2 regions of the Agromyces sp. NPDC058136 genome follow, and region 1 is predicted to be linked to the other one. Evidence: riboswitches for the same ligand, from Rfam matches in the RefSeq annotation. Region 1 holds a riboswitch; the other holds the start of a gene.
What was found. Region 1 has a riboswitch for thiamine pyrophosphate ahead of ACFVTX_RS00845 (ECF transporter S component). Riboswitches for the same ligand answer to the same signal wherever they lie in the genome.
Positions count from the first base shown of each region.

Region 2: linked by a shared signal. The riboswitch ahead of thiM (hydroxyethylthiazole kinase) and the one ahead of ACFVTX_RS00845 (ECF transporter S component) in region 1 are both predicted to bind thiamine pyrophosphate.

Region 1 is NZ_JBHVUA010000001.1:173,623-188,688, forward strand. It holds gene ACFVTX_RS00835 (energy-coupling factor transporter transmembrane component T family protein) at 1-108, opposite strand, end outside; gene ACFVTX_RS00840 (ABC transporter ATP-binding protein) at 105-1,613, opposite strand; gene ACFVTX_RS00845 (ECF transporter S component) at 1,610-2,245, opposite strand; TPP riboswitch at 2,284-2,393, opposite strand; gene ACFVTX_RS00850 (hypothetical protein) at 2,448-2,783, opposite strand; gene ACFVTX_RS00855 (DNA polymerase IV) at 2,793-4,133, opposite strand; gene ACFVTX_RS00860 (hypothetical protein) at 4,189-4,830, opposite strand; gene gatB (Asp-tRNA(Asn)/Glu-tRNA(Gln) amidotransferase subunit GatB) at 4,945-6,465, opposite strand; gene gatA (Asp-tRNA(Asn)/Glu-tRNA(Gln) amidotransferase subunit GatA) at 6,465-8,000, opposite strand; gene gatC (Asp-tRNA(Asn)/Glu-tRNA(Gln) amidotransferase subunit GatC) at 7,997-8,296, opposite strand; gene ACFVTX_RS00880 (alkaline phosphatase family protein) at 8,333-10,072, opposite strand; gene ligA (NAD-dependent DNA ligase LigA) at 10,115-12,463, opposite strand; gene mnmA (tRNA 2-thiouridine(34) synthase MnmA) at 12,510-13,640, opposite strand; gene ACFVTX_RS00895 (DUF1269 domain-containing protein) at 13,684-14,208, opposite strand; gene ACFVTX_RS00900 (enoyl-CoA hydratase/isomerase family protein) at 14,586-15,066, shown strand, end outside.
Region 2 is NZ_JBHVUA010000001.1:1,225,699-1,240,764, reverse strand. It holds gene ACFVTX_RS05850 (DUF389 domain-containing protein) at 1-699, opposite strand, end outside; gene ACFVTX_RS05845 (SDR family oxidoreductase) at 846-1,700, opposite strand; gene ACFVTX_RS05840 (winged helix-turn-helix transcriptional regulator) at 1,808-2,179, shown strand; gene ACFVTX_RS05835 (hypothetical protein) at 2,658-3,164, shown strand; gene ACFVTX_RS05830 (MFS transporter) at 3,252-4,565, opposite strand; gene ACFVTX_RS05825 (bifunctional hydroxymethylpyrimidine kinase/phosphomethylpyrimidine kinase) at 4,562-6,169, opposite strand; gene thiE (thiamine phosphate synthase) at 6,166-6,843, opposite strand; gene thiM (hydroxyethylthiazole kinase) at 6,840-7,718, opposite strand; TPP riboswitch at 7,709-7,804, opposite strand; gene ACFVTX_RS05810 (dihydrofolate reductase family protein) at 7,947-8,528, shown strand; gene ACFVTX_RS05805 (LVIVD repeat-containing protein) at 8,838-10,535, shown strand; gene ACFVTX_RS05800 (DUF305 domain-containing protein) at 10,634-11,284, opposite strand; gene ACFVTX_RS05795 (DUF4442 domain-containing protein) at 11,338-11,811, opposite strand; gene ACFVTX_RS05790 (VOC family protein) at 11,898-12,323, shown strand; gene ACFVTX_RS05785 (hypothetical protein) at 12,467-14,170, shown strand; gene ACFVTX_RS05780 (GNAT family N-acetyltransferase) at 14,366-14,848, opposite strand; gene ACFVTX_RS05775 (glycoside hydrolase family 5 protein) at 14,895-15,066, opposite strand, start outside.

The DNA.
Region 1 (15,066 bases):
CAGCATCGCCGCGGCGAGCCGGCTCACCGGGTTCACGCTGTCGATGAAGCGGAGGCGCGGGGCATCCTGCTGCGTCTGCTGCGCGACCGGCAGCGTCCCGGCGCTCATGCCGCCCGCTCCATCGAGACGGGCGCGAGCGCGATGCGCTGGTCGCCGAGCGCGGCGATGAACGCCGCATCGTGCGTGACCGAGACGAGTGCGAGCCCGTCGTCGACGAGTTCGCGGAGGAGCGCGGTCAGTTCGATCCAGGTGAGGCGGTCCTGCCCGAAGGTGGGCTCGTCGAGGATGAGCAGCGAGGGCAGTGCGGCGAGCACCGCGGCGACCGACAGCCGCCGCTTCTCGCCGCCCGACAGGGTGAACGGGTTCGCCTGCGCGAGGTGGTCGAGGCGCAGCCGCGCGAGGAGTTCGTCGACGCGTTCGGTGATCGCGTGCTCGTCGAGCCGGAGCGCCCGCAGGCCCACGGCGAGTTCGGCCCGGACGGTCGCGGTGACGAACTGGTGTTCGGGCTCCTGGAAGACCGTGCCGATGCGGGTGAGCAGTTCGCGCGATCGCCACGAGATCGGTTCTCGACGCAGCCCCGCCGCGAGCGGCTCGGATGCCTCGACCCGACCCGCGAGCGGACGCAGGAGCCCGCCGAGCGTGAGCGCGAGCGTCGACTTGCCGACCCCGTTCTGCCCCGTGACGACGGTGCTCGCACCGGCGGCGACCGAGAGATCGAGCCCCCGCTGCACGACGGCGTCGGCGCGTCGGCCGATCGCGAGCGCGTGCGTCGAGAGGGCTGCGGCGCGACCGGAGGGAATGCGATCACGGAAGCCCGTGCCGGCGGTACCTCGTGACCCCGGCAGCGGCTCGCCCGGAACCCAGACGCCCGCGCCGAGCAGTTCGGCGCGCTGCTCGCGCAGCACCCGCTCGGGTGCGCCGTCGGCGACCAGACGCCCGTCGCGTCCGAGCACGACGACGCGGTCGACGACGTCGAGCCAGACGTCGACCCGGTGCTCGACGACCACGAGGGTCGCGCGCGTGCGGTCGAGCACCCGAACCACGGCGTCGCGCACCTCGCGAACCCCGTCGGGGTCGAGGTTCGCCGTCGGCTCGTCGAGGAGCAGCAGCCCCGGCCGCATCGCGATCGCGCCCGCGAGGGCGAGCCGCTGCTTCTGCCCGCCCGACAACGCCGAACTCGGGTGGTCGAGCGGCAGCTCGAGGCCGACGTCGACGAGGGCGTCGCGCACGCGCGACCAGATCTCGTCGCGCGGCACCCCGAGGTTCTCGCAGCCGAACGCGACGTCGTCACCCACACGGGCGAGGATCACCTGCGAGTCGGGGTCCTGCAGCACGAGCCCGGCCCGGCCGCGCGCCGCCGCGGGCGGTCGCCCGTCGACGGTGAGCTCGCCGTACTGCTCGCCTTCGTCGTCACCGCCGTGGACCCCCGCGAGGGCATGCAGCAGCGTGGACTTGCCGGCGCCCGACGGGCCGAGCACGAGCACCCGCTCCCCCGGGCTCACCCGCAGGTCGAGGTGCTCGATCGCCGGCCGAAGCCGGGAGGCGTGCCGCCAGCCCCAGCCGCGCGCCTCGACGGCGGCCGGAGCGGCGTAGTGCGATCGGTCCACGGTCACACCCGCTGCGTGACGTCCTGACCGGCGGCGAAGCGGCTGAGCGCCCCCGTCGCCGCGAGCGCGCGCACGATCAGCCAGCCGACGACGCCCGCGAGGATCGCACCGGAGACGACGACGGTGCCGAGGTACACCGCGAGGAACTCGGTCGACTTCTGCAGGTTGCCCGAGACGAAGAGTTCGAGGGTCCAGGCCGCGGCGCCGGCGGCGGCGCCGGCGAGCACGGCTTGGAGGAGCCCGAAGCGGCGGTAGAGGAACAGCGCGAAGACGAGCTCGGCGCCGAGGCCCTGCGCGAGACCCGAGTAGATCGTCTCGATGCCCCACTGGTTGCCGATGAGCGCCGAGACCATGGCGGCGACGAGCTCGACGTAGAGCGCCGCGCCGGGCTTGCGGATGATGAGCCCGCCGAGCACACCGCCGATGAGCCAGATGCCGACGGCGACGCCCCCGAGCCCGGGGGTCACGGCGTCGGCGGCGACGAACCAGGCGTAGCCGACGTTGTTCCAGAACAGGAACAGGAGGCCCGTCGCGACGGCGATGACCGAGGCGACGACGATGTCGACGACGCGCCAGCGGAAGTTGCGCTTCGGCGCTGCCTCACGTGCGGACGGAGTGGTGGGTGCGGTGGTGTGCACTGTCGTGCCCTTTCGATTCGTGGAAAGAGGCACGGGATATTGAGATGATCTGCCCTCCCTGCGCTGGCATGACCCAGATCAGGTTCGACGGTCGAAGGTTGAGAACCTTCCTCTCAGCCCGGCTCACCGGACTCCCGTGTTCGCAGACGAGTATACGCCGGACGCGCGCTCGCGTGCCCGACGTGACGACCCGCGACGTCGCTCAGTGCTTGAGGGCCCGGATGACCCAGCGCAGGGCCTTGCCGGTGACCCAGACGAGCGGCGTCGCGACGAGGATCAGCCCGATGAGGTTCGGCTCGAACCGCACCTCGCCGCCCGAACGGCCCACGTATGCGCCGAGCGGAATGGACAACCCGCCACCGCCGCCGCCACCGGCCTGGTCGCCGCTGTCGTCGCTGCCGCTGCCCGCGCCGAAGCCGTAGTAGCCGAGCGCAACGGGCACGACCTTGGTGCCGTCGAGATCGATGGGTTCGCCGTACGAGGTCTTCACACCGACGCCGGCGACGGTCTCCGCCAGTTCGAGAACGAGATCAGCCATGCCGCCACGCTACCCGCCGAACTGGGTTCTCTCCACCCCCGCGCGCCCTTCGGCCGCTTCGGCCTGCTCGGCGGCGAGCCGCGCACGGGCCTCGGGATCGGCCGGCTTGCGCCGCATCGACTCGACCCGCGCCGCGGCCTCGCCCGCGCGGACGAGGGCGGCCGGACGGACCGCACCGCGCCCGAACCGCGCCGTGACCTCGTCGACCGCACGCTCGGCCTCGCGCCACTCCTCGTCGGGGTCCCACAGCATCGCGCCGCCGCCCGAGGGCCGAAGGTGCTCGGCGCGCACCCCGATGAGGCGGATGCGCGCACCGTCGCCGAGGAGCTCGGCCAGCGCCGCCTGCGCTTCGTCGTAGATGCGACGGGCGACGTCGGTCGGTTCGCCGAGTGTGCGCGAGCGGGTGACGGTGCGGAAGTCGCCGTACCGCAGCTTCAGCACGACCGTACGACCGACGAGCCCCGCTCGCCGCAGTCGCACGGCGACGTCGTCGGAGAGGCGGAGCAGCTCGCGGCGGATCTGCTCGGGATCGGTGAGGTCGTGCCCGAAGGTGACCTCGTGCCCGATGCTCTTCTCGGTGCGGGTGGTCTCGACGTCGCGGGGATCGACGCCGTTCGCGAGTCGGGTCAGTCGCGCCGCGAGCGATGGGCCCACGGCCCGCTCGAGCGCGTCGGCCGGCATCGCGGCGACGTCGCCGACGGTCCGGAGCCCGAGCCGGAGCAGCGACTCCTCGGTCACCCGACCCACGCCCCAGAGCGCCGAGACCGGCAGCGGATGCAGGAACGCCAGGGTGTCGGCCGCGGGCACTACGAGCATGCCGTCGGGCTTCGCCCGACCCGAGGCGACCTTCGCGACGTACTTCGACGCCGCCACCCCGACCGAGCAGGTGAGACCCGTCTCGCGCTGCACGCGGTCCCGGATCGTCCACGCGATCTCGGCCGGACTGCCGTGCAGCCTGCGGGCACCCGACACGTCGAGGAACGCCTCGTCGATCGACAACGGCTCGACGAGCGGCGTCAACGACTCGAAGATGCCCATGACCTGCTTCGAGTACCGCGAGTAGCTGGCGTAGTCGCCGCGCAGCACGATCGCGTTCGGGCAACGCTGCAGCGCGATCGACATCGGCATCGCGGAGTTCACGCCGTACCGGCGCGCCTCGTAGCTCGCCGCCGAGACGACGCCGCGACCGGCGGTGCCGCCGACGAGCACCGGCTTGCCGCGGAGCTCGGGCCGCTTCAGCAGTTCGACGGAGACGAAGAAGGCGTCCATGTCGACGTGCAGGATCGGGGTCGCCGAATCGTCGACCGGGCCCGTCGTCACCTGGCGCGACGAGCCGTCCTGCTTGCTCATGCTCCGACCCTAGGCGATGCCGCCGACACCCGCGCCGACGTCGACCCCGAGACGCTCAGAACCCGAAGTCGCCGCCGAAGTCCCCGCCACCGAAGTCCCCGCCGCCGAAGTCGCCGAACCCGCCGAAGTCTCCCCCGGCGTCCCCGCCCGCATCGGCGGAGGCGTCGCTCGCGCCGGCGTCGGCCGAGGCATCCGACCCGCCATCGGCGGCCCCTGCCTCGAATGCCGAGGGATCCGGCAGGAGCGCCTGCGCGATCGCAGAACCGATGACGACGCCCGCGATGGTGCCGAGCAGCGAGCTGCCGAACATCTGCCCCACCGACGGGCCGGCCTGGCCCGGGCGTGCGCCAGAGGCATCCGCCCCCGCGAACGCGCGCTCCATGGTGCCGGGCGATCGCAGCTCGGCGCGCGTCGCCGCCCGCGCGAGCGCCGAGGGCTCGTCGGAGACGAGCCGCTCGCCCGCGGGCGCCTCCTCGGCGAGCGAACGGTACACCGCCGCCCGCTGCTCGGGGGTCAGCTTGGCGAAGGCCTCCGCGTGGACCTGCTCGATCGACTCGGGAGGCGCGGTGCGCAGCAGGTAGCGGTAGCGCTCGAGCGCGAGCTCGTCGTCGTCAAGCCGTCGAGGCGCGGCGGGAGGCGGTGCCGGCCGCGACTGGGGCTGCTCGGGGGTGCCGAAGAGTCGATCGAAGAATCCCATGGTGTCCTCGCTGATCTGTAGGGGAGTTCGATTCTCGCGGGCCTCGCCCGGAAACGGCTGAGAGCCGGGCGGAGTGCGCACGCACCCTGCCCGGCTCTCAGCCTCGAGCGACCGCTACTCGGCCGCGGCTGCCCGCTCGAGCACGAGCTCGCGCACGCGCGCGGCGTCGGCCTTGCCCTGCATCGCCTTCATGACGGCGCCGATGACGGCACCGGCCGCCTGCACCTTGCCGTCGCGGATCTTCGCGAGGACGTCGGGCTGCGAGGCGAGCGCCTGGTCGATCGCCGCGATGAGCGCCCCGTCGTCGGAGACGACCGCGAGTCCGCGGGCGTCGACGATCTCCTGCGGCGAACCCTCGCCCGCGACGACGCCCTCGAGCACCTGACGCGCGAGCCGGTCGGTGAGCGTGCCTGCTTCGACGAGCGCCGCGAGCTCGGCGACCTGCACCGGGGTCGCGAGCTCGACGACGTCACGCTCGGAGGCGTTCGCGAGACGGGTGAGCTCACCCGTCCACCACTTGCGGGCCGAGGCGGGCGAGGCACCTGCGGCGACCGTCTCGGCGACCTCGTTGAGCAGGCCGCTGTTCGCGACGTCCTGGAACTCGAGGTCGGTGAAGCCCCACTCGGCCTTCAGACGACGACGACGCGCCGCGGGCGGCTCGGGGAGCGCCGCGCGGAGCTCCTCGATGAGTTCGGTCGACGGTGCGACGGGCACCAGGTCGGGCTCGGGGAAGTAGCGGTAGTCGTCGGCGTCGGACTTCGGACGACCCGGGCTCGTCGTACCCGTGTCCTCGTGCCAGTGGCGCGTCTCCTGGGTGATCGAGCCGCCCTTCGCGAGGATCGCGGCCTGACGCTGGATCTCGTAGCGCACCGCGCGCTCGATCGAGCGGAACGAGTTCACGTTCTTCGTCTCCGTGCGGGTGCCGAGCTTCTCGGCGCCGCGCGGACGCAGCGACACGTTCGCGTCGCAGCGGAGGTTGCCGCGCTCCATGCGCGCCTCCGAGATGCCGAGCGCGAGCGCGATGTCGCGGATCGTCGCGACGTACGCCTTCGCGAGCGCCGGGGCGTCCGCCTCGGCACCGAAGATCGGTCGCGTCACGATCTCGACGAGCGGCACGCCCGCACGGTTGTAGTCGACGAGCGAGTACTCGGCGCCCTGGATGCGGCCCGTCGCCCCGCCGACGTGCGTCAGCTTGCCGGCGTCCTCCTCCATGTGGGCGCGCTCGATCGGGATCGTGAACGTCTTGCCGCCCTCGATCTCGACCTCGAGCTCGCCGTCGAAGGCGATCGGCTCGTCGTACTGCGAGATCTGGTAGTTCTTCGCGAGGTCGGGGTAGAAGTAGTTCTTCCGCGCGAATCGGCTCGACGGCGCGATCGAGCAGCCGAGCGCGAGACCCAGCGAGATCGACTTGCGCACGGCGTCGCCGTTCACGACCGGCAGCGAGCCCGGCAGGCCGAGGCACACGGGCGAGACGAGCGTGTTCGGCTCGGCGCCGTGGAACGCCGCGTTGGCGGGGTTCGGCGCCGACGAGAACATCTTCGTCGTCGTGTTCAGCTCGACGTGCACCTCGAGGCCGATCACCGGCTCGAAGAGCTCGAGGGCCTTGTCGAAGTCCATCAGTTCAGCGCGGGCCATCAGAGTGCGCCTTCCTCGGTCGCGAAGAGCTCGTGTGCGGTCAGATCGGGGGCCTTGGCGAGCAGCGGGCCGCCCCACTCGGCGACGAGCAGCTGCTCGAGCGCGCCGCCCACGTTGTACAGGCGGGCGTCCTCGCGCGCCGGCGCGAGGAACTGGATGCCGACCGGCAGGCCGTCCTCGGGTGCGAGGCCCGTCGGGAGCGAGATGCCGGGCACACCCGCGAGGTTCGCCGGGATCGTCGCGATGTCGTTGAGGTACATCGACACCGGGTCGGCGAGCTTCTCACCGAACTTGAACGCCGTGGTCGGCGCCGTCGGGGAGGCGAGCACGTCGACCTTCTCGAAGGCGGCGTCGAAGTCGCGCTGCACGAGTGTGCGCACCTTCTGCGCGCTGCCGTAGTACGCGTCGTAGTAGCCCGCCGAGAGGGCGTAGGTGCCGAGGATGATGCGTCGCTTCACCTCGGGCCCGAAGCCCGCCTCGCGGGTCGCGGCCATGACCTGCTCGACCGTGCCTGCGCCGTCGGGCGTGACCCGCAGGCCGAAGCGCACCGAGTCGAACTTCGCGAGGTTCGACGAGGCCTCGGCCGGGAGGATCAGGTAGTACGCCGCGATCGAGTACTCGAAGTGCGGGGCGCTGACCTCGACGATCTCGGCGCCGTTGCGCTCGAGGAGCGACAGCGCCTCGTGGAAGCGCTGGCGCACACCGGGCTGGAAGCCCTCGCCGTCGAGCTCCTTGATGACGCCGATGCGGAGGCCCGAGACATCCGCCCGCCTGACGGCCTCGGCCATCGAGGGCCAGGCCTCGGGCAGCGAGGTGGAGTCGAGCGGATCGTGGCCGGCGATGACGTCGTGCAGCAGCGCCGAGTCGAGCACCGTGCGGGTGACCGGGCCGATCTGGTCGAGGCTCGAGGCGAGCGCGATCGAACCGTAGCGGCTGACGGCGCCGTACGTCGGCTTCACGCCGACGGTGCCGGTGACGTGCGCGGGCTGGCGGATCGAGCCGCCCGTGTCGCTGCCGAGGGCGAGGGGCGCCTCGAACGCGGCGACCGCGGCGGCCGAACCGCCGCCCGAGCCGCCGGGGATGCGGTCCAGGTCCCACGGGTTGTGGGTCGGGCCGTACGCCGAGTGCTCGGTCGAGGAGCCCATGGCGAACTCGTCCATGTTGGTCTTGCCGAGCGGGATGAGCCCCGCCTCGCGGACCTTCGTGACGGGCGTCGCGTCGTAGGGCGGGATCCACCCCTCGAGGATGCGGGAACCCGAGGTCGACGGCATGCCCTTGGTGACCAGGACGTCCTTGATGGCGATCGGCACGCCCGCGAGCGGGCCGAGGGCCTCGCCCGCTGCGCGACGACGGTCGATGTCGGCGGCCGTCTCGACCGCGCGCTCGCCCTCGACGTGGAGGAACGCGTGCACGGCGCCGTCGACCGCGCGGATGCGGTCGAGGTGCGCGCGCGTCGCCTCGACGGAGGAGACCTCGCCCGCGGCGAGCTTCTCGCCGAGCTCGGCGGCGGACAGGCGGATCAGTTCGTCGCTCACTGCTCTTCTCCCAGGATCGCGGTGACCACGAAACGCGAACCGTCGGACTCGGGGGCGCCCGAGAGCGCCTCCTCGACGGTCAGCGTGTTGCCGACGACGTCGTCGCGGTACACGTTCTGCATCGGGATCGGGTGGCTCGTCGGCGGCACGTCGGGCGTGGCCACCTCGCTCACCTTCTCGACCGCCTGCATGATCTGGGAGAGTTCGGTCGTCAAGTGCCCGATCTCTTCGTCGGTGAGCGCGATGCGTGCCAGGTTCGCGAGGTGGGCGACCTGCTCCGCACTGATTTCGGACATGCTGCTCCGTCGTCTCGTGGTGGGAATCCAACGATTCTATCGGGGTGCGCCGAAGAGACCCTTGCCGTGCCGTTCGAGCGCGTCGAGGGCGTCGGCGTACGTCTCGGGGAGCGCCTCGCCGGGGGCGTACTTCGCGAGCAGGAGGGCGAGGAGCCCCCGTGCGGGCGGGCTCAGCGGCCGGTCGGGATGCTTCGCCGCGGGGTGCCCCTCCGTCTCGGGATTCGGCGGGACGAACTGCGGCGTCGGCGACGGCCAGGTCGAGGGATGCCTCGGGGCGTCGAGGTTCAGCACGGCGTCGAGTCGTGGCGCCCTGCGGTCGCGGTCGGTGAGGTGGTGCAGGCCGTGCGCGTGGGTCAGCGTCGCGATGAGCGAGCCGTGGTGGTACTCGTCGTTCACGACCGTGCCCGCGCGCGTGTACGCGGAGACGGCGATCGCGGGCACGCGCACGCCGAGACGGTCGAACCCGAACCCCATCTCGGCGTCGCCCGCCTCGTCGCCCTTCGCGCCGGGCGGCGTCGCCGCGGGAGGCGCGACGTGGTCGTAGGTGCCGCCGTGCTCGTCGAAGGTGATGAGCAGCAGGGTGTTGAGCGCGTTCGACCCCGTCTCGGAGTCGGCGCCCCGCAGCGCCTCGTAGACGCGGTGCACGAGCGCGTCGCCCGCACGCACGTCGGAGACCGCGCTGTCGACGACGAGTTCGCCGTCGACCTCCCCCTCGCGCAACCGCCCGACGGGCGGGTGGAAGTCGTTGTGGTCGTAGACCATGCGCGGCTCGATGAACGCGTACACGGGGAGGGTGCCGTCGGCGGCGTCGCGTTCGAAGTCGGCCATCGTCGCGAAGTGCTCGGTGCGCCAGTACTGCTCGAGCGCCGGGGCGTGGATGAACCCCGTGAACGAGACGAGCTGCTGTTCGTCGAAGTACACGCGCCAGCTGAGGCCGGCGTCGTCGAGCCGGTTGAAGATGGTCGGCGCGGCCGGGGCGTCGAGCCATTTGCCCGCGCCGCCGCTCTCGGTGTTCGTGACGAAGCCGTGCGAGGTCGACGCGTGGAAGAACGAGCGGTTGCAGAACGTCTGCGACGGCACCGCGCAGTGCCAGTGGTCGAACACCGCGAACTCGCGGGCGAGCGTCGAGAGCACCGGCAGCATCTCGGGCGCGAACCCGCCCATGATCTGACGCACCTCGTGCTCGGCGGGCTCCTTGCCGCGACGGAGCGCCTGCAGGTGCGAGCGGTAGTCGCGCACGAACCCGCTCATCGTCGGCGACGACGCGTCACCGGGGGCGTTGAACGGCGCCGTCATCTCGGCGATCCCGCGGCCCTCGTTCGATGCGGGATCGATCGTGTCGAAGAGCTGCGTGTTCACGTGCGGGTACTCTTCGCCGGGGTCGGGGTCGGGGCGGCCCATGATCGCGTCGGTGGTTCCGTCGTAGACGTGCGCGGCGATGCGGGTGCCGTCGCGGTCGTCGTTCGCGTAGTCGCCGAACGCCAGCCCCTCGAACGCGGCGCCCTCAGGCGGGTCGTCGGGGGTGTAGAGGCGACCGAGCAGGTTGTCGAATGAGCGGTTCTCGCCCATGAGCACGACCCAGTGGGAGATCGGCCCGCCGGATGCCACGGGGCTCGCGCCCGGCGCCGCACCGGCGCCGGCCGCCGCCCCGACGACGGCGGTCGTGATCGCCGCACCGGCCGCACCGCCGACGACCGCGCCGGCCGCGGCGGCACCGCCGAGCCGCAGGAAGTCGCGGCGGGTCGCTCCGTCGTGCTCACCCGACTCGTTCGTCATCTCCCCCGCTCTCCGGCGCCACCACGGCGCCTACCTTCACGTTCAGTCGAGTGCTGCAGGCCCCTCGGTCACGAGGATCGCGAACTGGGCCGCGTCGAGCACGCGGATGCCGAGCTCCTCGGCCTTCGCGAGCTTCGACCCGGCGCCGGGCCCGGCGGCCACGAAGTCGGTCTTCTTCGAGACGCTCGACGCGGCCTTGCCGCCGGCCGAGATGATCGCCTCTTGCGCACCGTCTCGGGTGAAGCCGTCGAGGCTGCCCGTCGCGACGACGGTGAGCCCGGCGAGCACTCCCCCGGCAGCTGCCGCGGCGCCGGGACCGGGGTGCCCCGGGGTCGCCCACTGCACCCCCGCCGCCGTCCACCGATCGACGATGTCGACGTGCCAGTCGACGGCGAACCAGTCGATGAGCGAGTCGGCGATGATGCCCCCGACCCCGTCGACCTCGGCCAGCTCGTCGCGGGTGGCCGCACGGATCTTGTCGAGCGAGCCGAACCAGTCGGCGAGCGCACGCGCCGCGACCGGACCGACGTGGCGGATGTTGAGGGAGACGACGAGGCGCCAGAGCGGCTTCGTCTTCGCCTTCTCGAGTTCGGCGAGGAGCTTCGTCGCCGCCTCGGACGGCCGCACCTCGCGGAAGTCCTTCTTGATTCCCGCAGCTCGTCGCTCGGCAGGCGTCAACTGCTCCGCGCCCGGCGGGTAGGTGATGCGCACCTTCTGGAACGGCGCCCGCTTGACCGGCTCGCCGCTCACCTCGTCGAACTTGGGCTCGCCCGTCTCGGCGTCGCGCACGACGACCTCGATCGGCACGAGCTCGTCGAGCGTGAGGTCGAAGAGTCGCGCCTCGGTGGCGAGCGGCGGGTCGGCGGGGAACGACGGCTGGGTGAGCGCCGCAGCGGTGACCTCGCCGAGGGCCTCGATGTCGAGGCCGCCGCGCGAGCCGATGTGCTCGACGCGGCCGCGCACCTGCGCGGGGCACGAGCGCGCATTCGGGCATCGCAGGTCGATGTCGCCCTCTTTCATGGCGCGGAGCGGCGTGCCGCACTCGGGGCAGAGCTCGGGCATGTGCCACTCGACTTGGCTGCCGTCGCGATCGGCCTCGACCGCGCCGAGGATCTCGGGGATGACGTCGCCGGCCTTGCGGAGCACCACGGTGTCGCCGATCATCACGCCCTTCGCGCGCACGACCTGCTGGTTGTGCAGGGTCGCCTGCCGCACGGTCGAGCCCGCGACCTTCACCGGCTCCATCACCGCGTACGGGGTGGCGCGCCCGGTGCGGCCGACGCCGACGACGATGTCGAGCAGCTTCGTGTGCACCTCTTCGGGCGGGTACTTGTAGGCGATCGCCCACCGCGGAGCACGGCTCGTCGCACCGAGTTCGGCATGGAGCTCGAGCTCGTCGATCTTCACGACGATGCCGTCGATCTCGTGCTCGACGTCGTGGCGGTGCTCGCCGCGGTCGACGATGTAGTCGGCGACCTCGTCGACGGAGGCGAAGACCCGCGAGTGGGGCGACACGGGCAGGCCCCACGAGGCGAGCAGCCCGTAGATCTCGGACTGCGCCTGAACGGCCGGGTCGGCCCAGGCGCCGATGCCGTGCAGGTACATGGAGAGCCTGCCGAGACGTTCACGCATGAGGGCGAGTTCGAACTCGCCCTTGTTCTCGCGGCGTTGGCGCAGGCTGCCGGCCGCGGTGTTGCGCGCGTTCGCGAACTCGGCGAACTTCACCTTGATGGCGTCGGCGGGGCGGCCCTTCGCGAGTTCGGCGGCCTCGTAGGCGGCCTGCAGTTCGTGCTGGCGCTCGTTGAGCGCTTCGAAGTCGACCGTGCGGAGGAACACCTCGCCGCGCACCTCGAAGAAATCGGGGTAGCCGGTGCCCTCGAGTCGGCGCGGGATCACGGGGATCAAGTCGATGTTCTCGGTGATGTCCTCGCCGACGCGGCCGTCGCCTCGGGTCGTCGCCGTCTCGAGCACGCCGTCGCGGTACGCGAGGCTGATCGCGAGCCCGTCGATCTTGAGCTCGGAGAGCCAGTGCACCGGTCGCCCGGCGGAGGCGGCGGCCTTCGCCGCCCACTCGCGGAACTCGTCGATCGAGAAGACGTTGTCGAGGCTCAGCATGCGCTCGGCGTGCTCGTGCTCGGGGAACCCCGCGGAGGCGACGGCGGCGCCGACCTGCTGGGTCGGGCTGTCTTGGCCCGCGAGCTCGGGGAACGCCCGCTCGAGCGCCTCGAGCCGGTGGAACGCGAGGTCGTACTCGGCGTCGGAGAGCGGCGAGTCGCCGTCGCCGTAGTACGCGAGCCGCGCCCCTTCGATGCGCGCCGTGAGCGCCTCGGCCTCGGCGCGGGCCGTCTCGAAATCGGTCGGAAGGTCGTTCTCGGCGGGGGTCTCGCTCACATGCCCATCATATGAAGCGGCGCCGACATCGCGACGGCCGGCGCGGTCAGCCGGCGACGCCGGCCGGGACGGCGCTGACCGTGCGGTCGATCGTGAACTGCCCGAGCACGCGCGTGCCGACGTAGATCACCGCGGTCTGGCCGGGTGCGACGCCGTCGAGCGGCTGCACCGGCGTGACCACGAGTTCGCCGCCCTCGAACACGGCCCGCGCGGGCACCGGGTCGGCGTGCGCCCTGATCTGCACCTCGCAGTCGAACGCGTCGTCGTCGGTCTCGATGAGCCCGGATGCCACGGGGCCGAGGCCGGCCCACGAGTACCGCGCGCCCGCGATGAGGGCGACGGCGAGCGCCTCCTTCGGGCCGACGACGACGGTGTTCTCCTTCGGGCGCACCTCGAGCACGAAGCGGGGCTTGCCGTCGGCCGCGGGCGTGCCGAGGCGCATTCCGCGGCGCTGGCCGACGGTGAACGCGTGCGCGCCCTCGTGCGAGCCGACGACGGCGCCCGAGCGGTCGATGATGTCGCCGGTCGCGGTGCCGACCTTGTTGGCGAGCCACCCGCGGGTGTCGCCGTCGGGGATGAAGCAGATGTCGTACGAGTCGGGCTTCTGCGCGACGCTCAGGCCGCGGCGCGCCGCCTCTTCGCGGACAAGGGTCTTCGAGGCGGTGTCGCCGAGCGGGAAGTACGCGTGGGCGAGCTGTTCGGCGGTGAGCACCCCGAGCACGTACGACTGGTCCTTCGACTCGGCGTTCGCGCGGTGCAGCTCGAGGGCGCCGGAGTCGCCGGTGACGACCTTCGCGTAGTGGCCGGTCGCGACGGCGTCGAATCCGAGGGCGAGGGCCTTCTCGAGGAGGGCGGCGAACTTGATGCGCTCGTTGCAGCGCATGCAGGGGTTCGGGGTGCGACCTGCGGAGTACTCGGCGATGAAGTCGTCGACGACGTCGGCCTTGAACCGCTCCGAGAAGTCCCACACGTAGTAGGGGATGCCGAGGACGTTGGCGGCGCGCTGCGCGTCCATCGAGTCCTCGATGGTGCAGCAGCCGCGGCTGCCCGTGCGCAGGGTGCCGGCGTTCCGGCTGAGCGCGAGATGCACCCCGACCACCTCATGGCCGGCCTCGACGGCGCGCGCAGCGGCCACGGCGCTGTCGACGCCGCCGCTCATCGCCGCGAGAACCTTCACCGCTCCAGTGTAGGCATCCCGCCTGAGTGGATGCTCCGCGGGCTCACTCGTACGCTTCGTCGACCTCGTCGTCGAGCTCGTCGCGGTCGACGGCGAGGTCCTTCGTCGTCACCTTCTCCGCGCCGGTCAGCAGCGCCTCGACCTCCTCGGCGTCGGCCGGATCCACCACGACCACGATCCCCGCGCTGCCGGCGTCGAGGGTCTCGCTGATCGCCTCGAGATCCTTCGAGGGCGACTTCCGGGCGAGGTGCCCCGCGATGGCGCCGATGCCGGCGCCCGAACCGCCGGCGACCACGAGGGCGCCGCCGAGCGCGACTGCGGGGAACAGCGCGACGGCGAGGCCGGTCGCCAGTCCGACCGCCAGCCCTGTGCGTGCGGCGTGGTGCTGGTTCTCGCGCTTGATCACGGTGAGCTCCCCGCCCAGGCCGCGACGGATCAGTGCGGCGTCGAACGACTCGTGCTTGTGATCGGATTCCTTGAAGTGCGCGGCGACCATCTCGAAGTCGGTCGTCGCCACCCCCTCGTCCGCGTACTGCGCTGCGATCGCCGCATACTGCTGATCAGCCATTTCACGACCCCCGTTCTCGCCAGCGGCCTCGATGCCGACTGGACTGCGTACGACTGTTGGCCGCAGTCTAGGGCGGGGCGCCGCGGTGCGTCCATCACGCGATCAGCGTGATCCGCTGCGACCGACGGCCGCGACGGGCGGGCTCAGCGGTCGAACGAGGTTGCCCTGGCGTCGAGTCCCGTCTTCGTGGCGACGCTGCGCGCTCGGCCGCCTCGCCGTGAGCACCCCGAGCACGGACGACGCCGCCGCTCATCGCTGCGAGTACCTTCACCACGCCGGTCGAGGCAGGCTTCCTGAGCGGATGCCGCGTGGCTCACGTCGCCCGTCGCCTCGCGCGGTGTTCTCGCGACGGCTCGGCGCCCAGTAGCGTTGGGCTGGTGCATTCGCCTGTCAGCGCCGAGATCGTCGGCCAACTCGGCCATCTGACCCTCAACCGTCCGGAGGCGATCAACGCGATCGACCTCGAGACGATGCGCGCCCTCTCTGAGGCGCTCGACGCGTGGGCCGAGGATCCGGCCGTCGAGGCGGTGCTGCTCGACGGCGTGGGCGACCACGGGTTCTGCGCGGGCGGCGACTTCCGCGAGATCCTGTCGCGTGCCGCCGAGGGCATGACGATCGGCACCGTCTTCTTCCGCGACGAGTACCGGCTGATCGCGAAGCTCGCCGAGTACCCGAAGCCGGTCGTGTCGATCATGCACGGCATGACGATGGGCGGCGGCATCTCGCTCGCGGGGCACGTCGCGACCCGCGTCGTCACCGACCGGGTGAAGCTCGGGCAGCCCGAGACCGGGTACGGCTTCGTGCCCGACGGCGGGGCGACCTGGCGACTCGCGCGCACGCCAGGCGAGCTCGGCACGT
Region 2 (15,066 bases), 1.1 Mb from region 1:
GGTGGCCGTCGTCCCCGAGGCCATGCCGCCGACGGGGAACGACCCCCATCGCTGCACCCGGTAGAAGGCCATCACGACGACCCCGGTGCCGAGGATCGCCGCGACGTTCGCGACGAAGAGCAGCAGCGAGCCGATCGATGCGGCGTAGTCGCCCGACTCCGCGGCGACGCCGACGACGACGAGCGGCGGCACGAGCGAGATCGCGATCGCGACGCCCGGCAGGGTGTCCGAGATGTCCTTGCGGACGAGCGCGATCGAGGCGACGGCGCCGGTCGCGAGCGCGCCGAACAGGCTCATGAGGTCGGGCGTCGCCCGCTCCCCGATCTGCGGATTCGTCGCCGCGGTCTGGGGAACGACGACGAGGAGACCCACGAGGTAGCCGATCGCGATCGCCGCTACCGCACCCGCGACCATCGTGAAGAGCGAGCGCCCGAAGTTGACGCGTTCGCCGAGCACCGTCGCGAGCATCGTGCCCTGGATCGGCAGCATCATCGGCGCGACGATCATCGCGCCGATCACCGTGGCGGTCGAGTCGCCGATGACGCCGCTCGCGGCGATGGCCGACGAGAGCACGAGCAGGATCCAGAACCGTCGCATGCGCTGTACGCGACCCGGCTCGTCGAAGAACACCGCATCGCGCATGTGCTCGATCGTGTTGAGCACGTCGTTCGGTGGCGGCGGGTACACGGGCTGGGCCATCTGCGCCTCCTTCGCGTCGGTCAGGGAGAGCGTAGGACCGCGCCGACTCGATCCCCGGCACCGACGCGGCCGCCCCGAGCAGAACGGGCGCCGTCACCCGGCTGAGCAGGTGACGGCGCCCGGTTCGCGCAGCGAACGAGTCGAGTTCAGACCGCCGCGCGGAGCCCGTCGACGAGCGAGGTCGTCGGGCGGCCGATGAGGCGCGCGAGGGTGTCGGATGCCCCGGCCAGCACCCCGCGGCGGATGCCGTCGTCGATGCCCGCGACGAAGCCCGCCGTGCCGGCGTCGAGGCCGGCCGACTCGAGCGCGGCGACGTGCTCGTCGGCGGTGAGCGGCGTGTACACGACCTCGCGGCCGGTGATCTCGGATGCCGCGGCCGCGAGCTCCTCGAACGACCAGGCCTGATCGCCGGTGAAGTCGTAGACCTCGCCGAGGTGGCCGTCCTCAGTGAGCAGTGCGGCGAGGCCGGCGGCGAGGTCGGCACGGGTGGCGCTCGCGACGAGCCCGTCGCCGGCGCTCCCGGCGATGACGCCCGTCTCGGCGGCGCGCGCGACAGCGGTGCCGTAGTTCTCGGTGTACCAGTTGTGGCGGGCGATGACCGCGGGCACACCGGACGCGGCGATCGCCTCCTCGGTGGCCTTGTGGTCGGGGGCGAGCACGAACTCGGCGGTGGTCGCCTGCGGCACGCTCGTGTAGACGAGCTTCGCGACGCCGGCCGCCTTGGCCGCGTCGATGACGTTGCGGTGGCCCTGCGCACGCGACCCGGGGGCGTCGCCCGAGATGAGCAGCACGGCGTCGACGCCGTCGAGCGCCGCGGCGATGGTCTCGGGGCGGTCGTAGTCGAGTTCGGCGGTGCGCACGCCTCGCGACGAGGCATCCGCGAGCTTGGCGGTGTCGCGGGCGGTCGCGACGAGCTCGGCGGGAGCGACGCCGCGGGCGAGGAGGGCGTCGACGACGAGGCGGCCGAGCTGTCCTGAGGCGGCGGTGACGAGGATGGTCATGTGCGGTTCCTTACTGAGGTGTTCCGGTGGGATTCACCGAGAGAGAACCGGATGCCACGGGGATACCTTCCCTCCAATCGGTACCCACTTTCGAGTAAGGTACCCACATGACGGTAAGTCTTGCGGAGATCAGGGAGAGTTCCGGCGAAGTCTTCACCGACGGTTGCCCGACCCGGGTCGTGCTCGACCACATCATGAGCAAGTGGGGCGTGCTCGTGCTGCTCGCGCTCACCGACGGCACCCACCGCTGGGGCGAGCTGCGCCGCGAGGTCGAGGGCATCAGCGAGAAGATGCTCGCGTCGACGCTGCGCACCCTCGAGGCCGACGGGCTCGTCGTGCGCACCGCCCACCCCGAGGTGCCGCCGCGCGTCGACTACGCGCTGACGGCCCTCGGCCGCGACCTCATGGAGCACATGCTGCCCCTCGTCGGGTGGGTCGCCCGCGAGGCCGACGCGATCGTCACCCGCAGCGCAGGCTGACCCGCGCGGCACGTCCGTCCGCGCGCGGCCGCGATCGTCCGCTCGCCCGGCACGACCGTATTACGCCGGAGGCCGAATACCCGGCTCCCAGCGATTCGCGCACGAGTCGGGGCCCCTTCACGCCACGATGGTCGCAAGCACGCAAGACCGACGAGGTCTTCGGGGGCAGCGCGATCAGGGGGACTGATCGCCTGAGCGGGTGAGGTGGATGTGTTCTCCTCTGCGAGGAACGGGGTCTCGGGAACCCCGCAGGCCGACCGGGCCGTCAGGCGCACGTCCGCGCACTCGGGTCGCGATCCGACCTGACCCCGAGAGCCCCGACCGGCGACCCCGATCGCCGACCCACGCGGGCCCGCCGCAGCGCACGAGAGCCGCGCAACCCGATCTCATCGCCGGCTCCTCGGGTGCAGAACCGCAGCGCGCCCGCAGGCAACACCGCACGACAGCACGATCATCCCTCTCACGATTGGACCGTCATATGAGATCACTCGCCATCATCGCCGCGATCGCACTGGGCGCGGCGCTCGTGCCGACCGCCGCCTCAGCCGCCGTCGACGCACCGAGCCCGGCGACGGCCGGGGCGGAGTACGCGGCCTCGCCGAGCGCGAACCCCGAGCACGACACCGCGGCCTTCCTGGCCGCGGCCGCCGCCGACCGCGACGCGCGCGAAGCCGCGGCCGCCGCGGAAGCCGCGCGCCTCGCCGCCGAGGCCGAGGCGGCGCGTCTGGCTGCCGAGCAGGCCGCGGCCGACGCCGCCGCCGCTGCGGCGGTCGCCCTGGCCGAGACCGAGGCCGACGCCGAGGCGTGGGTCGAGGACGAGCCCGTCGCGGAGTCGGCGCCTGCCGCGGAACCCGTGGCCGAGGCGCCCGTGCCGCAGCCGACCGAGGGTCCCCGCGACGACGACGGCTGCGGGCCCTGCCCGGGCGCGACGCTCGTCTGGTACGTCTACCAGGGCGAGGGGTATTGGGCGTGCCCCGCGTCGTGATCGCACCCGCCTCGCGGTGAGACGACGAAGCCCCCGGTCGCAATGGCCGGGGGCTTCGTCATTGCCCGCGCGGGCCGCGCCGTCGATCTACTCGCGCGGCGCGATGAGGGTGCCCACCACTCCGAGCGCCGCAGCGACGACCATCATCACCGCGATCGGCCACCAGTGCCCGGCCTCGGCGAGCAGCGCGGTCGCCGCGAGGGGTGCGAGCCCGCCGCCGACGACGGCGCCCGCCTCCCGGCCGATCGAGATGCCCGAGTACCGCACGCGCGTGTCGAACATCGCGGTGAAGTAGGCGGGCTGCACCCCGTCGGAGGCCGAGTTCACGACCCCGATCGCGACGACGACCACGCCGACGATGAGCGCCGCCGACCCCGTGTCGAGCACGAGGAAGAGGGGCGCCGCGAGCGCGGCGAACGCCACGAGGCTGCCGACGACGAGGCGACGCGGCCCGACGCGGTCGCCGAGCGCACCCCACAGCGGGCACAGCACGGCCGCGACCGCGGCCCCGACGAGGAGCGCCGTGAGGGTGACCTCGCGCGGCAGCCCGACGACCTGCGCCGCATAGCTCAGGCAGAACACCGAGACGACGTAGAACGTCGTGTTCACGCCGACGCGCACGAGGAACACGGCGAGGATGCCACGGGGTCGCCGCAGCACCTCCACGAGCGGCCGCCTCGCGGCCCGTCGGGCGTCGAGCAGTGCGGTGAACTCGGGCGACTCGTCGACGCGGCGGCGCAGCCGCCACCCGATCGCGACGAGCAGGAGGCTCGCGAGGAACGGCACCCGCCAGCCCCAGTCGAGGAGCGCCTGCTCGTCGAGCACGGCGACGAGCACCACGAACGCGAGGTTGCCGAGGATGAGCCCGAGGTACACGGCGCTCGAGATGAACGCCCCGCGGAACCCCCGCCGGACGGGCGACTGCTCGAGCGCGAGCAGCACGGCGCCGCTCCATTCGCCGCCGGTCGCGAGGCCCTGCACGAGCCGCAGCGCGACGAGCAGCACGGGCGCCGCCGCCCCGATCTGCGCGTGCGTCGGCAGCAGCCCGATGAGGGCGGTCGCGACGCCCATCACGAGCAGCGTCGCGAGGAGCACCCGGCGCCGGCCGAAGCGGTCGCCGAGCGCCCCCGACACGATGCCGCCGAGGGGGCGGGCGATGAATCCCGTGGCGAACACCGCGAAGGAGAGGAGCAGGCTCGTCATCGGGTCGTCAGCCGGGAAGAACAGGGCCGGGAACACGAGCGCCGCCGCCGTGCCGTAGAGGAAGAAGTCGTACCACTCGAGCACCGTGCCGAACACGGCAGCGGTGACGGCGCGCCGCGAGCGCACGGGGTCGTCGGTCGGGCCGGGGGCGACCGGGCCGAACGCGGGCTCGGCGATCGTCGAGGCGCCGCCGCTCACGCGTCGACCGCCTGCGTCGCACCCGCGGCGACGCCGTGGACGGTCGCGCCGGCCTTCCACGCCGCGAGCGGCGCCGCGAAGAACGCCAGCTCGTGCCGCGACGAGGCGACGAACGCCCGGTGCATCCGCTCGCGCAGCTCGGGCGTCGCGCTCGCCGCAGCCCGGGTCACGAACCCGATCGCCTCGCGCGTCGCGACCGCGAAGCCGGGGTCGCCGTACGTCGCGAGCCACGAGGCGTACGGGTGCGCCGGGTCGAGCGCCTCCGGCCCGAAGGAACCCGCTGCGAGGCGTTCGCCGAGGTCGGTGTAGATCCAGAAGCACGGCAGCAGCGCCGCGATGAGCACGGCGTGGTCGCCGCGTTGCGCTGTCGCGAGCAGGTGGTCGAGGTAGGCGGTCGTCGTCGCATCCGGCGGTGCGGATGCCTCGGTGCCGGCCTCGCGGCCGAGCCAGCCCGTGTGCAGTTCGAGCTCGCCCATGATCGAGCCGTGGGCGGAGTTCGCCCAGAAGGCCTGCCCCGCGGCATCCGGTGCGAGACGTGACGCCTCGGCGAGCACGCGAGCGTAGTCGCGCAGGTAGTGGGCGTCCTGGGTGAGGTACCCGAGGAACGGTTCGCGGGCGAGCGATCCGTCGGCGAGACCTCGGATGAAGGGCAGCGCGTCGATGTCGTCGCGGATGCCGCGGATCGACGCCCACCATTCGGACTCCACCTCGGCCGGGGTCGGCGCGGTGCGGGTGCCGCCGCGCGACCAGAGCCCGGCGAAGTGGCTGATCGGGCCGTGGCCCGAGCCGACCTCGAGGGCTTCGCCGTGCCGCAGCGACTCGCGCAGCCAGCGTCGCGCCTCGGCGACGGCGGCGGGCCAGGGGTCGGCGCCGTCGATGGAATCGGAACCGGAACCGGAACCGGAACCGGCGTCGGCGCCCGGGCCCGCGCTCGCCGCGAGCGTCGCGATCGCGGACGACAGCGAGCATCCGGTGCCGTGCGTCGCCGTGGTCTCGATGCGGTCACCGGCGAACTCGACGACGCTCGCGCTCGCCGCGTCGACGAGGGCGTCCGGCGCGGTGGAGCCGGCGAGGTGCCCGCCCTTCGCGAGCACCCGCACGCCGTACTCGGCCGAGACGGTCTCGGCCTGCGCGATCGCCTCGGCCCAGCTCGTCGCGACCTCGGCGCGCGCGAGCACGGCGAGTTCGGCGAGGTTCGGGGTGACGAGGTCGGCGAGGGGGAGCAGTGCGCGGATCGCCTGTTCGGCGGAGGCGTCGAGCAGCCGGTCGCCGCTCGTCGCGACCATGACGGGGTCGAGCACGACGACGGGCGGGCGCACCCGGCCGAGCCACTCGGCGACGACGCCGATCACCTCGGCGTTCGCGAGCATGCCGAGCTTCACGGCGTCGACCGCGATGTCGTCGGAGATCGCCCCCAGCTGCGACGCGAGGAACGATGCGGGCGGCACGTGCACCGACCGCACCCCGCGCGTGTTCTGCGCGGTGAGGGCGGTGATCGCGGCCATGCCGTAGCCGCCGACCGCGGCGATCGACTTGAGGTCGGCCTGGATCCCGGCGCCGCCCGAGGGGTCGCTGCCGGCGATGCTGAGGACGCGCGCGGTCATCGGGCGGCCTCCGTCTCGCGGGCCGCCCATTCGACGGCGAACGTCTCGGCCGCTTCCCGCGGGTCGTCGGCGGCGCAGATCGCCGAGACCACGGCGACGCCCGCCGCGCCCGCCTCGCGGAGCGGAGCGAGGTCGGCGAGCCCGATGCCGCCGATCGCGACGCACGGGAGCTCAGCCTGCGCGGCGAAACGGGCGAAGCCGTCGACGCCGAGGGCCGGCGGATGGTCGGGTTTCGTCGCCGTCGGCCGGATCACCCCCACCCCGAGGTAGTCGACGGTGCCGCGCGGCATCCGCGCGACGGTCGCGAGGTGGGCCTCGCTGTTCGCGGTGAGTCCGACGACGGCGTCGGCGCCGAGCCGGTCGCGGGCGACCACGACCGCGGCGTCGCCCTGCCCGAGGTGCACCCCGTCGACCCGAAGCCCCTCCGCGCGCGCCGCGAGGGCGACGTCGAGCCGGTCGTTCACGAGCAGGGTCGCGCGCCCGTCGATGACGCGGGCGACGGCGTCGAGCTGGTCGAGCAGGGCGGATGCCTCGGCGTGCTTGTCGCGCAGCTGCACGACCCGCACGCCGCCGTCGACGGCGCGGGCGACGACGTCGACCACCCCGCGCGCACCGCAGAGTGCCGGGTCGGTGACGAGGTAGACGGAGAGGTCGAGGGCGGCGCGGGCGCTCATGCGCGGGCTCCGGCCGTGGCATCCACGAGGTCGTCGACCGAACCGGTGACGCGGGCCCGTTCGACGAGCGCGACCGCGTCGACCGCGGCGAGCGCGTCGAGGAACCGAGGTGCGAAGCTTCCCGGCCCGCTCGCGTCCTCTGCGGCGAGCTCGGCCGCGACCGTGTACACGAGGTTCGCCGCGACGGTCGAGTCGAACACGTCGTCGCCGGCGGCGACGAACGCCGCGATCACCGCGCCGAGCGCGCAACCGCCGCCGGTCACGCGGGTGAGCAGGGCGTCGCCGTTCGCGAGGCGCGCCGTGCGGACCCCGTCGGTGACGAGGTCGACCGGCCCCGAGACCGCGACGACCGAACCGAACCGTTCGGCGAGGAGGGCTGCGGCGCCCGCGGCGGCCTCCACCCCGTCGGCCGCGTCGACGCCGCGCCCGCCCGCACCCACGCCCGCGAGCGCCATGATCTCGCTCGCGTTGCCGCGGATCACCGCGGGCCCGAACGCGACGAGCTCGTGCGCGAGGGCGGTGCGCAGCGGCAGGGCGCCGATCGCCACCGGGTCGAGCACCCACGGCGTGCCCGCGTCGCGTGCGGCGGAGACCGCTTCGCGGGTGGCATCCCGCTGCTCGGGGTTCGGGGTGCCGAGATTCACGAGCAGGGCGTTCGCGACGCGCGCGAACGCGCCCGCCTCGCCGACGATGTCGACCATCGCGGGCGCCGCGCCTGTGGCGAGGAGCGCGTTCGCGGTGAAGTTCGTCACCACCGTGTTGGTGATGCACTGCACGAGCGGCGGGCGTTCGCGCAGGCGGTCGAGCAGCAGCGCGCTCGTGCGGGCGGTGCTCGAACGGGCAGTGTGGGCAGGGTCGTGCAGGCGCGCGCTCATGGCGACATCCCTTCGCTAGTCCGAACTAGATCAGGTTCGACGGGTGTGATCTCAGCCGCGCGAGTGCGGCACCCCGTGTCACTGCGAGCGAGCCTAGTGCAGAGTCCGGATGCCACGTGGCGGAGGTTGCTCGCGATGTCACGCGATTCCGCCTGCGATGTCGATCGCGCGCCCGCCCGTTCGACGTCAGAATGAGACCGATCTCCGGTCGCCACGAAAGGACACGTCATGCGCACCCTCATCGTCAGCGAATTCATCAGCCTCGACGGCGTCGTCGACTCGCCCGGGGGCGGCTCGCACCCCCGCGCCGGCTGGACCTTCAAGGAGGTCCCGTTCGTCGAGGAGGCCTACGCGATCAAGGGCTCCGAGCAGCTCGAGGCCACGGCGATGCTGCTCGGGCGTGTCAGCTACGACGAGTTCGCGCCCGTCTGGCCGAGCATGGTCGACGACTTCGCCGAGTACAACGCGATGCCGAAGTACGTCGTCTCGACGACGCTCACCGACGAGGCGCTCCTGCCCGAGTGGGAGAACTGCCACGTGCTCGGCGGCCTCGACGAGGTGGCGGCACTCAAGGAGGGCGAGGGCGGGCCGATCATCGTGCACGGCAGCGCGACCCTCGCGCGGGGGCTCGCCGCGGCGGGGCTCGTCGACCGGTACCACCTGCTCGTGTTCCCCGTGCTGCTCGGCGCGGGCAAGCGGCTCTTCGGCGACGGCCCGGGCGACCCCGGCCCCACGACGAAGCTCGACCTCGTCGAGCACGAGGCCTACTCGAACGGCATCGTGAAGGCCGTCTACGACGTGGTCCGCTGAGCCCTCGGTCGGTCGAGTAGCGAGCGAAGCGAGCGTATCGAGACCACCACCCCGTCGCTTCTCGAGATTTCTGGTGCGCCGACCGCCCCTTCTCGATACGTTGGAGGAATTGGTCGGCCTTCCGGGGCCGCGGGCGCGCACGGGGGCGTGGGCGCTCGTCCATCGGAGGGCTCGATCGTTCATCGCAACGAGACAGTGCTGTCGCAACGAGAGATGAGGGCCACGCCGATGAGACTCGACCACCGACCCCCGCGAGGGCGCAGACGCGCACTCGCCGCCGCCGGAGCGCTGCTGCTCGGCGCCTCCCTGATGACGGCCACCGCGGCCGTCGCCGACGACGACCCCCGCGTCGACCTGCCCGCAGGTCTCTTCGACGCCGGAATGGCGGCGAGCGGCATCGACCTGCTGTCGAGCTCGCCCGGCACCGGGGTGTTCGCCGCAGGATCCATCAACTCCGACCTGGCCTTCACCGGCGACTACGCGATCGCCGGCAGCTACCAGGGGTTCCAGGTGTTCGACGTCTCCGATCCGGTGGCCCCCGTGCTCGCGAAGTCGTTCGTCTGCCCGGGCGGGCAGGGCGACGTCTCGGTGTACGGCGACCTCCTGTTCATGTCGGTGGAGCAGACCAGCGGCCGCATCGACTGCGGCACGCAGGGCGCTTCAGGCTCGGTGAACCCCGAGCGGTTCCGCGGGGTGCGCATCTTCGACATCAGCGACATCGCCAACCCGGTGCAGCTGCCCGGCGTGCAGACCTGTCGCGGTTCGCACACGCACACGCTCGTCACCGATCCCGATGACACCGAGAACGTGTACATCTACAACTCGGGCACGTCGAGCGTCCGCTCGCCGTTGGAGCTCCCGGGCTGCCAGAACGCCGCACTGACCACCGCGCCGGTGACCACGGGTGACCCGACGCAGTGGCGCATCGACGTCATCAAGGTGCCGCTCGACGCCCCCGAGACGGCCGCGGTCGTCAGCCAGCCGAGGATCTTCACCAACCCCGACACGGGCGCGTACAACGGTCTGCAGAACACCTTGGGCGGGCAGATCCACCCGAGCGGCACGGTCTACAGCCCGACGCCGAACACGAACACGTGCCACGACATCACCGCGTACCCCGAGATCGGGCTCGCGGCGGGCGCGTGCCAGGGCAACGGCATCCTGCTCGACATCAGCGACCCGGTCAACCCGGTGCGCGTCGACGCGGTCGCCGACCCGAACTTCTCGTACTGGCACTCGGCGACGTTCAACAACGACGGCACGAAGGTCATCTTCACCGACGAGTGGGGCGGCGGGTCCTCGCCGCGCTGCCGCTCGACCGACGCGCCCGAGTGGGGTGCGAACGCGTTGTTCGACATCGTCGACGGCAAGCTGCAGTTCGCCAGCTACTACAAGCTGCCGGTGCCGCAGACCGTCCAGGAGAACTGCGTGGCGCACAACGGCTCGATCGTGCCGGTTCCTGGCCGCGACATCATGGTGCAGGCCTGGTACCAGGGCGGTGTGTCGATCATCGACTTCACCGACACCGCAAACCCGACCGAGATCGCCTATCTCGACCGCGGCCCGATCAGCGCTGCGTCGCTGTCGCTCGGCGGCTACTGGTCGACCTACTGGTACAACGGGAGCGTGGTCGGCAACGAGATCGCGCGCGGATTCGACACGATGGGTCTCGCCGTGAGCGAGCAGATGTCGGCGAACGAGATCGAGGCGGCCGGTGAGGTGCAGCTCGGCCAGTTCAACGCGCAGATGCAGACGGCCATCGTGCACGAGCCGAGCTTCGCGGTGGCCAGGTCGTACATCGACCAGGCCGAGCGCGACGGCAGCCTGAGCGGCAAGGCGCTCACCGAGGTGCGCAAGCACGTCGACAAGGCCGAGCAGCTGGCAGATGGTGCGGCCGCGGGCCGTGCGGTCGTCGCCCAGCTCGACAACGCCGTCCGCAAGTCGGGGGCGGCCGTCGACTCGAACGTCGTGCAGGGGCTCACGGCCCTCTCTGCGACGTTCGGTTGATCCACCGGTGGGGAGGCCTCGGCCTCCCCACCGACACCGAGGGCCCGGCGGTTCGACCGCCGGGCCCTCGGTCGTCTCTGGATTCGGCGAAGCCGCGCTCAGCCCCGTTCGGCGAGCATCTGCTGCATGCGGGCGATCTCGACGCCCTGGTCGGATTCGACGTGCCGTGCGAAGGTGTCGGTCGCCGACTCCTGCCCGCCGCCTGCGGCGTAGAGCTCTTCGACCATCTGTTTCGCGCCCTCGTGGTGCTGGATCATGCTCACGAGGAAGAGCCGGTCGAAGTCGGCGCCCGTCGCGGCCTCGAGCTCGGCCATCTGCTCGTCGCTCAGCATGCCCGGCATGGCGGAGCCGTCGGTGCGGTGCCCGTCGTGGCCGGCATCGTTCACGGGCACGCCACGGTCTTGCATCCAGGTGACCATCTGGACGCGCTCGTCCTGCTGGCTCACCGACATGCGCTCGGCGAGCAGCCGGATGTCACGGCTGTCGGTGCGCTCCTCGACGAGGGCGGTCATCTCGATCGCCTGGTCGTGGTGGTGGATCATGTCGCGCATGAACGCGACGTCGAGTTCGGTGTGCCCGGGCGCCTCGATCGCGTCGGCCTCGTCGGGGGAGAGGGTGCGGTTCGGTTCACCGGGGGCGCCGAGCTGCACGACGGGGCTCGTGGGCTCGGGGGAGTCGGGGGTGCCTGTGCAGGCGGTCAGTCCGAGTGCGAGCACGAGCAGCGTTCCGGCTCCGAGACACCGTGGCATCACCGACATCCATAGACCTCATCTTCATCGAAGGGCACGTGCCACCCATCTAATCAGGTGGGCGTCGACTCGGTGACCCGCCGCTTCTCGCGCACGTAGACCTCGCGGCGAACGCGGGCGACGACGTCGCCGTCGCGATCGGTGATCTCGGTCTCGAACCACTCGAGCACCTTTGCGCCGCCGCGGGCGCGCTCGCGGAGCTCGTCCGCCTGGAGCTTCGGCACCTCGAAATGGGCGGTGAGCACGCCGCGACCGGGCTTCAGCAGCTCGATCTCGCCGCGGGTGTCCCAGACGACGTAGTCGCGCCCGAGCTGGTGCATGATCAGCATGAAGTAGTAGGGGTCGGTCATCGCCGAGAGCGAGCCGCCGAACGCGGTCTTCACGTAGTTGCGCGTGATCACGTTCACGTGCAGTTCGACGGTGGCGCTCGTCCAGTCGTCGGCGAAGCGCCGCACGCGGATGCCGCTCCACAGGTTCGGAGCCCACAGGCTCATGCCGATGGCGAGTCGTCGAGGGGTGATGCGCATGCCCCGATTCTGTGCGAATCAGGATGCCACGCGCGAATGCGTTGTCGAACGCCGCCAAGCCGACCGGGGCGGCGTAGGGTGCGGTCATGAGCAGTGCACCGGGTGGCGCCCCGCGCCGAGTCCGCCAGCTTCGTCTCGTCGTGGAGGCCGAGGACTGGGAGGCGGCGGTCGCGTTCTACCGCGACGTGCTCGGCCTCGTGGAGGAGGAGTCGTACGAGGGCGAGGACGATGCCCGCGTGATGATCCTCGATGCGGGCAGGGCGACGCTCGAGCTGTCGAACCCCGCGCAGGTGCGGCTGATCGATCGCGTCGAGACCGACGGGGTGCGGAGCCCGCACCTGCGGGTCGCGTTCGAGGTCGACGACACGCCGGCCGTGACCGACGAGCTCGTCGAGGCGGGTGCCGAGCTGCTCGCGACCCCGCGCGAGACGCCGTGGCGCTCGATCAACTCGAGGCTCGCTGGGCCCGCCGGGTTGCAGCTGACGGTGTTCCAGGAGCCGGGCGACGAGTGAGCGGCGCACGCCCGATTCGCAGATCCCTCGACTTCTTCCTCGAATCCGACGGGTGGAGCGCTTAGCATCGGAGAGGCGTGCGCACCCCCGGCGTGCGCTGATTGCCCGCCCGCCCCGGCGCTCACCCCCAGGAGCCTGACCCGATGATCCCCGCAGACGATCAGTCCACGCCCGGGTTCCCTGCGCCGGCGGCCGAGCCCGAGTCGCGTGCAGCGCGTCGCAGCGCCGAAGCCGGCGGCACCTTGCGTCCCCGCCGCATGCCCGAGCGTGCGAGCGTGTGGGCGCCGCCCGCGCCCGAGGTCGGCGGTGATTCCGGGCCGTCGTCGCCGGTGCCGACGGCCTCCGCCGCGCAGCCGACGTCGGGCGAGATCGAGCGCTACTACCTCTGCTGCGAGGTGCCGAGCGGCGACTTCGTCGAGGTCATCCTCGCGGTCACCGACGGTTCGCGCCGCCGCTACTTCACGACGAGCGACGGCGACCGCCTCGCCGAGGTCGACGAGTACTACTTCGTGCGCCGCAGCCTCGGCGACGCCCGCTCGATGCTCGAGCTCGACGCCCGCGAGATGGCCGAGCTCGAGGCCGAGCTGAACTTCGTGCGCCCGCTGCGCGGCCGCGATCCGCTCGCCGAGCTCGCGGCCGAGGCGTCGGTTCCCGCGTGGGTTCCGCCGACGGATGCCGGGGACACGATGCCGCTCGAGGTGACGGCCGAGCCCGTTGCGGTCGAAGAGCCCCAGCCCGAGCCGGTCGCGGAGGCCGCCGAGATCGAGTCCCCCGAGACCGACGCCGAAGCGTGGGCCGACCTCCTGCGGCGCGCCGGGTTCGAGGCACCCGAACTGAGCCTCGACGAGCCTGCGACCGCGGCCGAGCCCGTGCAGCCCGTGCAGCCCGTCGAGCTCTTCGACGAGGACCGTGTGACCTCCGACGTCGACCCGCTCGTGGCCCCCGAGCCCGCGCCGGCGACCGATCATGCCGCGGCGCACCCCGAGACGCTCATGTCGGAGCCCGTGCTCATGCAATGGGCCGAGACGATCGACCGTGAGCCCGAGCCCGAGCCCGAGCCCGAGCCCGAGCCCGAGCCCGAGCCCGAGCCCGAGCCGTCGGTGGCGCCGCTCACTCCGCCGAAGCTGACGCTCGTGCCCGAACCGACCCCGCGACTGTCGCTCGTGCCTCCGGTGACCCCCGAACCCTCTGCCATCGCGCCGGCGCCCGTGCCGGTCGCGACCGACCTCCCCGAGGTCGCGCCGGTCGCGCACGCGACGCCGACCCTCGACCCCGACTCGAACAAGGAGACGAACCCTGTGGCGATGATGACCAACCCGACGGGCGCACTGGCGCCCGCGGCATCCGTGACCCCCATCGCGGCCCCTGCTGGCCTGCACTCGGCCCCGCAGACCGCGCCCGCCGTCGATGCCGACGCGGCCGCGCAGGTCGCGCTCGCGAAGGGCATCGCCTTCGTGGCGCACCGCGGCCAGGTCGACCAGGTCGGCGCCGACTACATCGATCACCCGGGCCGTGTGGCCGAGCACTTCGACGCGGCGACCGAGCCGGTCGCGACGGCGGCGGCGTGGCTGCACGACGTGATCGAGCGCAGCGCGGTCACCGAGCAGGATCTCTTCGAAGCGGGCGTGCGCCCCGACATCGTCGAGGTCGTGGTGCTGCTCACCCGCACGCCCGAGATGAGCGACGACGAGTACTTCGCGCGTATCCGCCGCAGCCCGCTCGCGCGTCGCGTGAAGCTCGCCGACGTCGCCGACAACTCCGCGGCGTGGCGCGTGCGCAAGCTCGACTACGACGCCCAGCAGCGTCTCGCGGCGAAGTACCGCAACGCCCGCGAGGCGCTCGGGTAGTCGGCCCGGCGCACCTTCTGCCGGAGAGCGCACCGCCCGCCGCGGAGGCCCTATTGCTGCGCGGCGAGGGCTGCTCCCGCTGTGACGGTACCGAAGTACCGAAGTACCGAAGTACCGCCTTCGGGTGAGGGGAACACTCTCCGAACGGACCGGGCGCCCTCGGCCCTGCACTCCCCGCGCGATCGCCCCCGGCGGTCAGCGCGTCGTCAGGTCCTTGGCGAACCAGTGCTCGGCGTACGGACTGTCATTGAACGGCGCGACCTCGGCGTAGCCGAGCTTCGCGTAGAGCGCGCGGGCCTCCACCAGGTCGTTGCGGGTGTCGAGGCGGAGAGTCGTGCGTCCGCTGCCCCTCACCGCATCCTCGACCGCTCCGACGAGCGAGGCGCCCAGGCCCTGACCGCGGGCCTCGGGTGCGACGAACACCCGGGTGAGCTCTGCCGCATCGTCATCGAGGTATCGGGCGCCGGCGCACCCGACCGCCACACCGGCCTCGGATGCGACGAAGAAGTCGCCCCGATCGCCGCGCAGCCCATCGTCGCCGCCCTGCGCGAGCTCCTCGTCGATCTCGGCGTCGGCGGCGGCCCGCCCGTAGTAGCGGGTGATGATGTCGTCGAGGTAGCGACGGAGGATCGCCACCGCGGCCGGGTCGGCAGGGTCGAGTCGGGTGATCAGGGGCACCCGCCCAACCCTATTCGCGCCGCCCGGCGCGGGGGCATCCCATTCACTACTTGGTCGAGAGCGCGTACTCGCCGTCGGCGCAGGCGGTGACGATCCATCCTCCGTCGACCTGCTCGAGTTCGAGCTTGCTCAGACCGCGCTCCTCCAAGAACTGCGGCTCCGCCTCACCGGGGATCCACACCTGGAGCCCGCAGAGCGGTTCGCCGACGACGCCCGTG